2 regions of the Pseudomonas frederiksbergensis genome follow, and region 2 is predicted to be linked to the other one. Evidence: predicted binding sites of a transcription regulator. Region 2 holds the regulator's gene; the other holds the start of a gene.
The links. Region 2 encodes sigma-54, which starts transcription at its own class of promoters, with help from an activator protein. Its sites were predicted from a motif close to ANTGGCATNNANNTTGCTNT; they were not measured.

Region 1 (4,503 bases), 2.5 Mb from region 2:
GCGCGGATTTGCCGGCATCACCGGTTTCCTTGTTGGCGCTGGTCCGCGTGCTGCTTGCGAGCGTGGGGGAGCTGTTTAAACGGCTGAAATCGATGACCATGATAAAAAAACCTCTGGGGATTTGGACGCTTGCCATGTTTTCGGCCATACCCGGAAAAACTTTAGGCTCAATATTGATGAGCTCGGGCGCGTCGGTATTTGCCCTGCGTGAGGCACAGTTTAGGGAACAGGACGGTTGCGCGCCAGTTATCTACATGGAAACTTCCACCTGCCCCGGGGCCATGACTTGCGCCTTGATGACCCGTTGAGAGTTGAGGTTTTTGACTCTGATCTGCTCGCTCAGGCCGCCATTGGAGAGCGCCTCACCCGGCATCCGCACACTGAGCGTGCCGCTGCGGGCGGTGATGACCACCTGATCGCCCTTGCGCACGACTTCTGCCTGCTCCAGATGGACGAGTGTAATGACCTGGTCGCTGACCATTGGTCGGACAAGTTTTTGTCCGATGGCTTGATCGACGTTTGTCAGATATCCCTGATTGATCAGGCTGATATCGCGCTCACGCAGCATCACGTCTGAGGGCTCGATGATCCCGGCCCGTCTGAGGGGGCGGGTGGTCGTGACGACTTCACGAAACAGGCGGACTTGAGCGGGTACGAAGACGGTCCAGGGGGCGGCCCCGTCGCAACGGACCTTCACCGTAACCCGGCCTAAAGGTATGGCCGGGCTCTCCAGTGTCGCTGTCAATTCCTTGTCGCACGCCGGCATGTACATGCGCGGGTCGAGCTTGTTGACCTCGATTTCGTAGCGCCCTTCGGTTTGACTGGTGGCCAGATAGTCTTCTACGGTGAATTCAAGAAAGCCCTGAGTGACGCCGATAAGTAGATCAGGCAAGGTAACCGGGTCAGCAAAGGCAGGGCTGCCAGCGTTCAACAGGCATACGGCTGACATAGCGCCGAGGAATTTGCGGCACATTGATGTCAGGCGTCGGGAAAATGTCGTTTTTGCGTTCATAGCAGTTAAAAAGCAAGCGCCGTGCCGTTTAGTGATGAATGTGCGTCGCAACACACTTAGCGTTGATGTAGGAGTCTGGGCATGGCTGGTGTAATGGATTCGGTTAACCAGCGCACGCAACTGGTAGGGCAGAATCGCCTGGAGCTGTTGTTGTTCCGTCTCGACGGCCAGCAGCTTTACGGGATCAACGTGTTCAAGGTTCGGGAGGTGCTGCAATGCCCCAAACTGACCGTGATGCCCAAGTCCAGTCCTGTCGTGTGCGGCGTGGCGAATATTCGGGGGGCAACCATTCCGATTCTGGATCTGGCAATGGCGACCGGCTCAGGCGGGTTGCGGGATCAAAGCAATCCTTTCGTGATCATTACGGAGTACAACACCAAGACCCAGGGGTTTCTGGTGAGGTCGGTCGAGCGGATCGTCAACATGAACTGGGAAGAGATCCATCCGCCGCCCAAGGGCACGGGTCGCGATCATTACCTGACCGCTGTGACTCGAGTCGACAATCAGTTAGTCGAAATCATCGACGTGGAAAAGGTCCTGGCGGAAGTTGCGCCAACCTCGGAGAACATTTCCTTCGGTGTGGTGGATGTCGAAACCCAGCACAAGGCGATTTCCTTGCGCGTGCTGACGGTCGATGACTCGTCGGTGGCGCGCAAACAGATCACGCGTTGTCTGCAGACGGTGGGGGTTGAAGTTGTTTCGTTGAACGACGGTCGGCAAGCGCTGGACTATCTGCGCAAACTGGTCGACGAAGGCAAGAAGCCGGAAGAGGAATTTTTGATGATGATTTCTGACATCGAAATGCCCGAAATGGACGGTTACACCCTTACAAGCGAGATCCGCAGCGACCCTCGCATGCAAAAGCTTCATATCATCCTGCATACTTCGTTGTCAGGTGTGTTCAATCAGGCGATGGTGAAGAAAGTCGGTGCCGATGACTTCCTTGCCAAATTCCGTCCTGATGACCTGGCATCCCGGGTAGTCGACCGGATCAAAGCAGCAGACAACAGCTAGTGGCCTTCGCTCCTGGCGGTCAACACGATTTAAGAGGCAGCATCATTGTCTACGGGTAATTTGGATTTCGAACAGTTCCGGGTCTTCCTGGAAAAGGCCTGTGGCATTTTGCTCGGTGAGAACAAGCAGTATCTGGTGTCGAGCCGTCTCAACAAACTGATGGAACAGCAAGGCATCAAGTCCTTGGGGGAGTTGGTGCAGCGCATGCAGACCCAGCCGCGCAGTGGTTTGCGCGAGATGGTGGTGGACGCGATGACGACGAACGAAACCCTCTGGTTTCGTGACACCTATCCGTTTGAAGTCTTGAAGAACAAAGTGCTGCCTGAGTCCATCAAGGCCAGTCCCGGGCAGCGTCTGCGGATCTGGTCGGCCGCGTGCTCGTCCGGGCAGGAACCGTATTCGCTCTCGATGTCGATCGACGAGTTCGAGCGGGTCAATATGGGGCAGTTGAAGATGGGGGTGCAGATCGTTGCCACCGACCTGTCCGGAACCATGTTGACCAACTGCAAGACTGGCGAGTACGACAGCCTGGCGATTGGTCGCGGTCTTTCGCCGGAGCGGCTGCAACGTTACTTCGATCCGAAAGGGCCGGGGCGATGGGCAATCAAGGCACCGATCAAGAGTCGGGTAGAGTTCCGCTCGTTCAACCTGCTGGACAGCTACGCCAGTCTCGGCAAGTTCGACATCGTGTTCTGCCGTAACGTGTTGATCTACTTCTCTGCCGAAGTGAAGAAAGACATCCTGATGCGGATTCACAGCACGCTGAAGCCGGGCGGTTATCTGTTCCTGGGGGCTTCCGAAGCATTGAACGGGTTGCCGGATCATTACCAAATGGTCCAGTGCAGCCCGGGGATCATCTACCAGGCGAAGTGATTGGTCGGTAGTCGGTACTGCATAAAAAAAACGGGAGTCCTCAAGGGCTCCCGTTTTTTTTTGCCTGCCAAATCTACTGCGGGAGGCGGCAGAAAAGCGGCAGGCGACGGAAATCAGTTGCCGCTTTTCTGGCATTGCCGCTTTGCCGCTGCCCGCAAAGCCCCGGTTTACGGGGTTTTATAAGCTGGCACGAGGCTTGCTACACCCCTGTTACGAAAAATCAGGTCACCCAAAGGTTTCCGACATGAGCATCAGCTTCGATAAAGCGCTCGGTATCCACGAACAAGCCCTGGGCTTCCGCGCTCAGCGTGCCGAAGTCCTGGCCAACAACATTGCCAACGCCGATACCCCGAACTACAAGGCTCGGGATCTGGACTTCTCGTCGGTGCTGGCTGCCCAGAGCGACAAGAACAAGAACGGCACCTTTGCTTTGAACATGACCAATAGCCGTCATATCGAAGCCCAAGGTCTGAGCAGTGGTGACGAGTCGTTGCTGTATCGCACGCCGATGCAACCGTCGATTGACCAAAATACCGTGGACGCCCAGCTGGAACAGTCGAACTACGCGGAAAACGCGGTCAACTTCCAGGCCAGCTTCACGCTGCTCAACAGCAAATTCAAAGGGCTGGTCTCAGCCCTGCGCGGGGAGTAATTCATGTCTCTGTCCAGTGTTTTCAACATTGCCGGTAGCGGCATGAGTGCTCAAACCACTCGCTTGAACACCGTCGCCAGTAACATCGCCAACGCCGAGACCGTCTCTTCGAGCATCGATCAGACCTACCGTGCTCGTCACCCGGTGTTCGCCACCATGTTCCAGGGCGGTCAGTCCGGTGGCAGCGATTCGCTGTTCCAGAATCAGGATGCTGCCGGCCAGGGCGTGCAGGTACTCGGCGTAGTCGAAGATCAAAGCAACCTCGAAGCACGCTACGAGCCGAACCATCCGGCGGCTGACGCCAAGGGTTACGTTTATTACCCCAACGTCAACGTGGTAGAGGAAATGGCTGACATGATTTCTGCCAGTCGTTCGTTCCAGACCAACGCGGAAATGATGAACACCGCCAAAACCATGATGCAGAAGGTCCTGACCCTCGGTCAGTGATAAGGGGCGACTTCGATGAGTGTTACCGATACCACCAGCAGCCTGAGCATGACCGACCTCCTGGCGAACTCTTCGGTCAAGAGCACCAGTACGGCTGCGAATGGCCTTGCCGCAGCCACGCAAAGTGCGACCGGCAGCAAGTCGTTGGGCAAGGATGCGTTCCTGCAATTGCTGGTGACGCAGTTGAAGAACCAGAACCCGCTTTCGCCGCAGGACAACGGCGCGTTCGTGGCTCAACTGGCGCAGTTCAGCAGCCTTGAAGGGATTACCTCCCTCAATACGACCGTGAGTTCCCTGGCCAGTAATTTCAGTTCTTCCCAAGCCTTGCAGGCTTCTTCTCTGGTGGGGCGTTCGGTGATTGCGCAAACCGGCACCGCCAAGATCAGCGACGCGAGCAAGGGCCTGACCGGTACGGTCAACCTGACATCGTCGATCTCCGACGGTACGGTGAAAATTAGCGACTCAAGCGGAAATGTCGTGAGAACCCTTAATTTGGGCAGCCAGC
Region 2 (4,503 bases):
AAAACCGACGAGCAGAAGGCCCAGTAATGGCAACTCTGAAAGCTCAGCATCTGGCCAAGAGCTACAAGAGCCGCCAGGTCGTGCGTGACGTCAGCCTGTCGATCGACAGCGGCCAGATCGTTGGCCTGCTTGGCCCGAACGGCGCCGGCAAGACGACCTGCTTCTACATGATCGTGGGCCTGGTTCAGGCCGATCAGGGGCGCGTACTGATCGACGACCTGGACGTCAGCCACCAGCCAATGCACGGGCGTGCACGAGCGGGTATCGGCTATCTGCCACAAGAAGCGTCGATCTTCCGCAAACTCTCGGTCGCCGACAACATCATGGCCATCCTCGAGACCCGCAAGGAACTCGACAAGGCCGGTCGTCGCAAAGAGCTGGAAAGCCTGCTGCAGGAATTCCACATCAACCACATCCGCGACAACCTCGGCATGAGCCTTTCCGGTGGCGAACGTCGCCGCGTGGAAATCGCTCGCGCCCTGGCCACGGCACCAAAATTCATCCTGCTCGACGAACCTTTCGCCGGCGTGGACCCGATTTCGGTGGGCGACATCAAGCAGATCATTCATCACCTCAAGGCCAAGGGTATCGGCGTGCTGATCACGGACCACAACGTTCGTGAAACCCTGGACATCTGCGAAACCGCCTACATCGTCAACGACGGCCAACTGATTGCCGAAGGCGACGCCGAAACCATCCTGGCCAACGACCTGGTCAAGGAAGTGTATCTGGGCCATGAGTTCCGCCTGTAAGCACTGAGGTGTCCGGTCAGTCGTCGGAGCGCTTGTCCCAATAAAAAACTAAACGTATTTATTGTTACAGCGCTCTAGGCAAACACTTCAGTTTCAGGCATATAATTTGCTTATGTTTGGCGCTCCGGCGCCCTGTAGTGGATGGCGCATGTGCGCCGGCGAATAAGGTGTTAAGCCCCTGCCATGAAACCATCGCTAGTCTTGAGAATGGGCCAGCAGCTGACGATGACACCGCAGCTGCAACAGGCCATCCGCCTGCTCCAATTGTCGACCCTGGACCTGCAACAGGAAATCCAGGAGGCATTGGAGTCCAATCCAATGCTCGAACGCCAGGAAGAAGGCGACGACTTCGATAACGCCGACCCGATGGCGGACAACATCGAGCAGAAACCCAATACCGATATCCAGGAACCCTCCTACCAGGAAACCGCCCCCACGGTAGATAACCTCGAGGAAGGCGACTGGAACGAGCGCATCCCTAACGAACTGCCGGTCGACACCGCTTGGGAAGACGTTTACCAGACCAGCGCCAGCAGCCTGCCGAGCAACGATGACGACGAATGGGACTTCACCACTCGCACCTCCGCCGGTGAGAGCCTGCAGAGCCATCTGCTCTGGCAATTGAACCTGGCGCCGATGTCCGACACCGATCGGCTGATCGCGGTGACCCTGATCGACTGCATCAACAACCAGGGCTATCTGGACGAAACCCTCGAGGAAATTCTCGAAGCCTTCGATCCGGAACTGGACATCGAGCTCGACGAGATCGAAGCCGTCCTGCATCGCATCCAGCAATTCGAGCCGGCCGGTATCGGTGCACGCAACCTCAGCGAATGCCTGTTGCTGCAACTGCGCCAATTATCCGCCAAGACCCCTTGGCTGGCCGAGGCCAAGCGCCTCGTCATCGATTACATCGACCTGCTGGGCAGCCGCGACTACAGCCAGCTGATGCGCCGCATGAAGCTCAAGGAAGATGAACTGCGCCAGGTCATCGAACTGGTACAGAGCCTCAACCCGCGTCCGGGCTCGCAAATCGAGTCCAGCGAAGCCGAGTACGTGGTTCCCGACGTCATCGTGCGCAAAGACAACGAGCGTTGGCTGGTCGAGCTGAACCAGGAGTCGGTTCCGCGTCTGCGCGTCAACCCGCAATACGCCGGTTTCGTCCGTCGCGCCGACACCAGCGCCGACAACACCTTCATGCGTAATCAGTTGCAGGAAGCGCGCTGGTTCATCAAGAGCCTGCAAAGCCGCAACGAAACCCTGATGAAAGTCGCCACCCAGATCGTCGAGCACCAGCGCGGCTTTCTTGAATATGGCGATGAGGCAATGAAGCCGTTGGTCCTGCATGACATCGCCGAAGCGGTCGGCATGCACGAATCGACGATTTCACGGGTGACCACGCAAAAATTCATGCATACCCCACGCGGTATTTATGAACTGAAGTACTTTTTCTCCAGCCACGTCAGCACCTCTGAAGGCGGTGAATGCTCGTCCACAGCGATCCGCGCGATCATCAAAAAACTGGTTGCCGCGGAAAATCAGAAAAAGCCGTTGAGTGACAGCAAGATCGCTGGTTTACTGGAGGCACAAGGCATTCAGGTGGCCCGTCGCACCGTCGCCAAGTACCGCGAGTCTCTGGGGATCGCGCCTTCGAGCGAACGCAAGCGATTGATGTGACGGGCTACGCCACAGCGTTCCAGGGTGTGTTCGAAAACTTTTCGGACACGCTCTAGTGGCAGGCAAACCAGCCTGCCACCTTATGCACTGGCAACGAAGGAGAAGCTGTATGCAAGTCAATATCAGTGGACACCAACTGGAAGTGACCGAACCCCTGCGCAAATACATCGGCGAAAAACTCGACCGATTGGAAAGGCATTTCGACAAGATCACCAACGTGCAGGTCACGATGACCGTCGAGAAGCTGTTGCAGAAAATCGAAGCCACGCTGCATATCCCCGGTGGAGAAGTGGTCGCCAACGCTGAGCATAACGACATGTATGCCGCGATTGACGCCCTGACCGACAAACTGGATCGCCAACTCAAAAAGCATAAGGAAAAGACCCAGGGCCAGCTCCAAGGCGCAACCGGTCGTTAATACTCCCAACCCATGATCCGACTTGAAAACATCCTGACCCCCGGCCGTTCTTTGGTGAACGTGCCGGGCGGCAGTAAAAAGAAAGCCCTCGAACAAATTGCCAACCTGATCGCCCGCGAAGTGCCGAGTCTGGCCATGCAGGATGTCTTCGAGAGCCTGGTCGCCCGTGAAAAACTTGGCTCCACCGGTTTTGGCAACGGCATCGCCATCCCACACTGCCGTCTCAAAGGCTGCGAGTCGCCCATCAGTGCCTTGATGCACCTGGACGCCCCTATAGATTTCGACGCCATCGATGGTGCTCCGGTCGACCTGCTGTTCGTTTTGCTGGTCCCGCAAGCCGCTACCGATGCGCACCTGGAGCTGCTCCGCCAGATCGCCAGCATGCTTGATCGTAAAGAAGTCCGCGATCGCCTGCGTAGCGCAAAAAGTAATGAAGCCTTGTACCAGGTTGTCCTCGACGAGCAGAACGGTCACTAATCATGCGCTTGATCATCGTCAGCGGCCGCTCTGGCTCAGGTAAAAGCACTGCCCTTGATGTACTGGAGGACAACGGCTACTACTGCATCGACAATCTGCCGGCCGGTCTGTTGCCAGAACTGGCCGAGCGCGCACTGGTTCATACCGAACTGGCGCAGCCACTGGTCGCTGTTTCCATCGATGCGCGTAACCTGCCGAGCCATCTGTCACGTTTTCCGGAGCTGCTGGAAGAAGTGCGCAGTCGGCACATTCAATGCGATGTGCTGTACCTGGACGCCGACGAAGAAACCCTGCTCAAGCGTTTCTCGGAAACCCGCCGCCGTCACCCACTGAGCAACGCCAACCGCTCGCTGGCCGAAGCCATCGATGACGAGACCAATCTGCTGGGACCGATTGCTGACCTGGCCGACCTCAAGGTCAACACCACCAACCTGAACCTGTATCAGTTGCGCGATACCATCAAGCTGCGGCTTCTGAACCAGCCAGAGCCGGGCACTGCGTTTTTGGTGGAATCCTTCGGCTTCAAGCGGGGCATGCCGGTGGATGCCGATCTGGTATTCGACGTACGTTGCTTGCCAAACCCGTACTGGAAGCCGGAACTGCGCGCTCAATCCGGGCTTGACCAGCCGGTTGCCGAGTATCTGGCGGCTCAGCCGGATGTCGAAGAGATGTTCCAGGACATCTCCACTTACCTGCTCAAATGGCTGCCGCGCTTTGCTGCCAGCAACCGCGCTTACGTCACCATCGCCATTGGCTGCACCGGCGGGCATCACCGCTCCGTCTACCTGACCGAACGTCTGGGTCAGGTCCTGCAACAATCCCTGAAGAACGTCCAGGTCCGCCACCGCGACCTTAGCTAAAGGATTCACACCGCGATGCCTGCTCTGGAAATTGAAATCATCAACAAACTGGGTCTGCATGCCCGTGCTTCCGCCAAATTTGTGGGCAAAGCTGCGGAGTTTCCCTGTGAGATCAGAGTGGGCCGCACCCCTGACGTGAACAAGATGGTCGATGGCAAGAGCATCATGTCCATGATGATGCTGGCCGCTGGCAAGGGAACGACGATCCACCTTAACGCAGAAGGTGAGCAAGCTCAGGATGCGCTGGATGCGTTGAAGGAACTGATCAACAACTATTTCGGCGAAGGCGAGTAAAGGATCGTCCGAACGCGGCCCGAGC

Region 1: flgB (flagellar basal body rod protein FlgB) is a predicted target of sigma-54. The motif match lies at 3,083-3,102, and genes of this name have one in related genera.

Annotation. Positions count from the first base shown of each region.
Region 1 covers NZ_CP017886.1:4,402,311-4,406,813, forward strand. Annotated here, with positions in the region: gene flgM (flagellar biosynthesis anti-sigma factor FlgM) at 1-100, opposite strand, end outside; gene flgA (flagellar basal body P-ring formation chaperone FlgA) at 251-1,012, opposite strand; gene BLL42_RS21050 (chemotaxis protein CheV) at 1,094-2,026, shown strand; gene cheR (protein-glutamate O-methyltransferase CheR) at 2,072-2,899, shown strand; gene flgB (flagellar basal body rod protein FlgB) at 3,144-3,551, shown strand; gene flgC (flagellar basal body rod protein FlgC) at 3,555-3,998, shown strand; gene flgD (flagellar hook assembly protein FlgD) at 4,014-4,503, shown strand, end outside.
Region 2 covers NZ_CP017886.1:1,880,053-1,884,555, forward strand. Annotated here, with positions in the region: gene lptA (lipopolysaccharide transport periplasmic protein LptA) at 1-27, shown strand, start outside; gene lptB (LPS export ABC transporter ATP-binding protein) at 27-752, shown strand; gene BLL42_RS09370 (RNA polymerase factor sigma-54) at 936-2,429, shown strand; gene hpf (ribosome hibernation-promoting factor, HPF/YfiA family) at 2,539-2,847, shown strand; gene ptsN (PTS IIA-like nitrogen regulatory protein PtsN) at 2,860-3,324, shown strand; gene rapZ (RNase adapter RapZ) at 3,327-4,184, shown strand; gene BLL42_RS09390 (HPr family phosphocarrier protein) at 4,200-4,478, shown strand.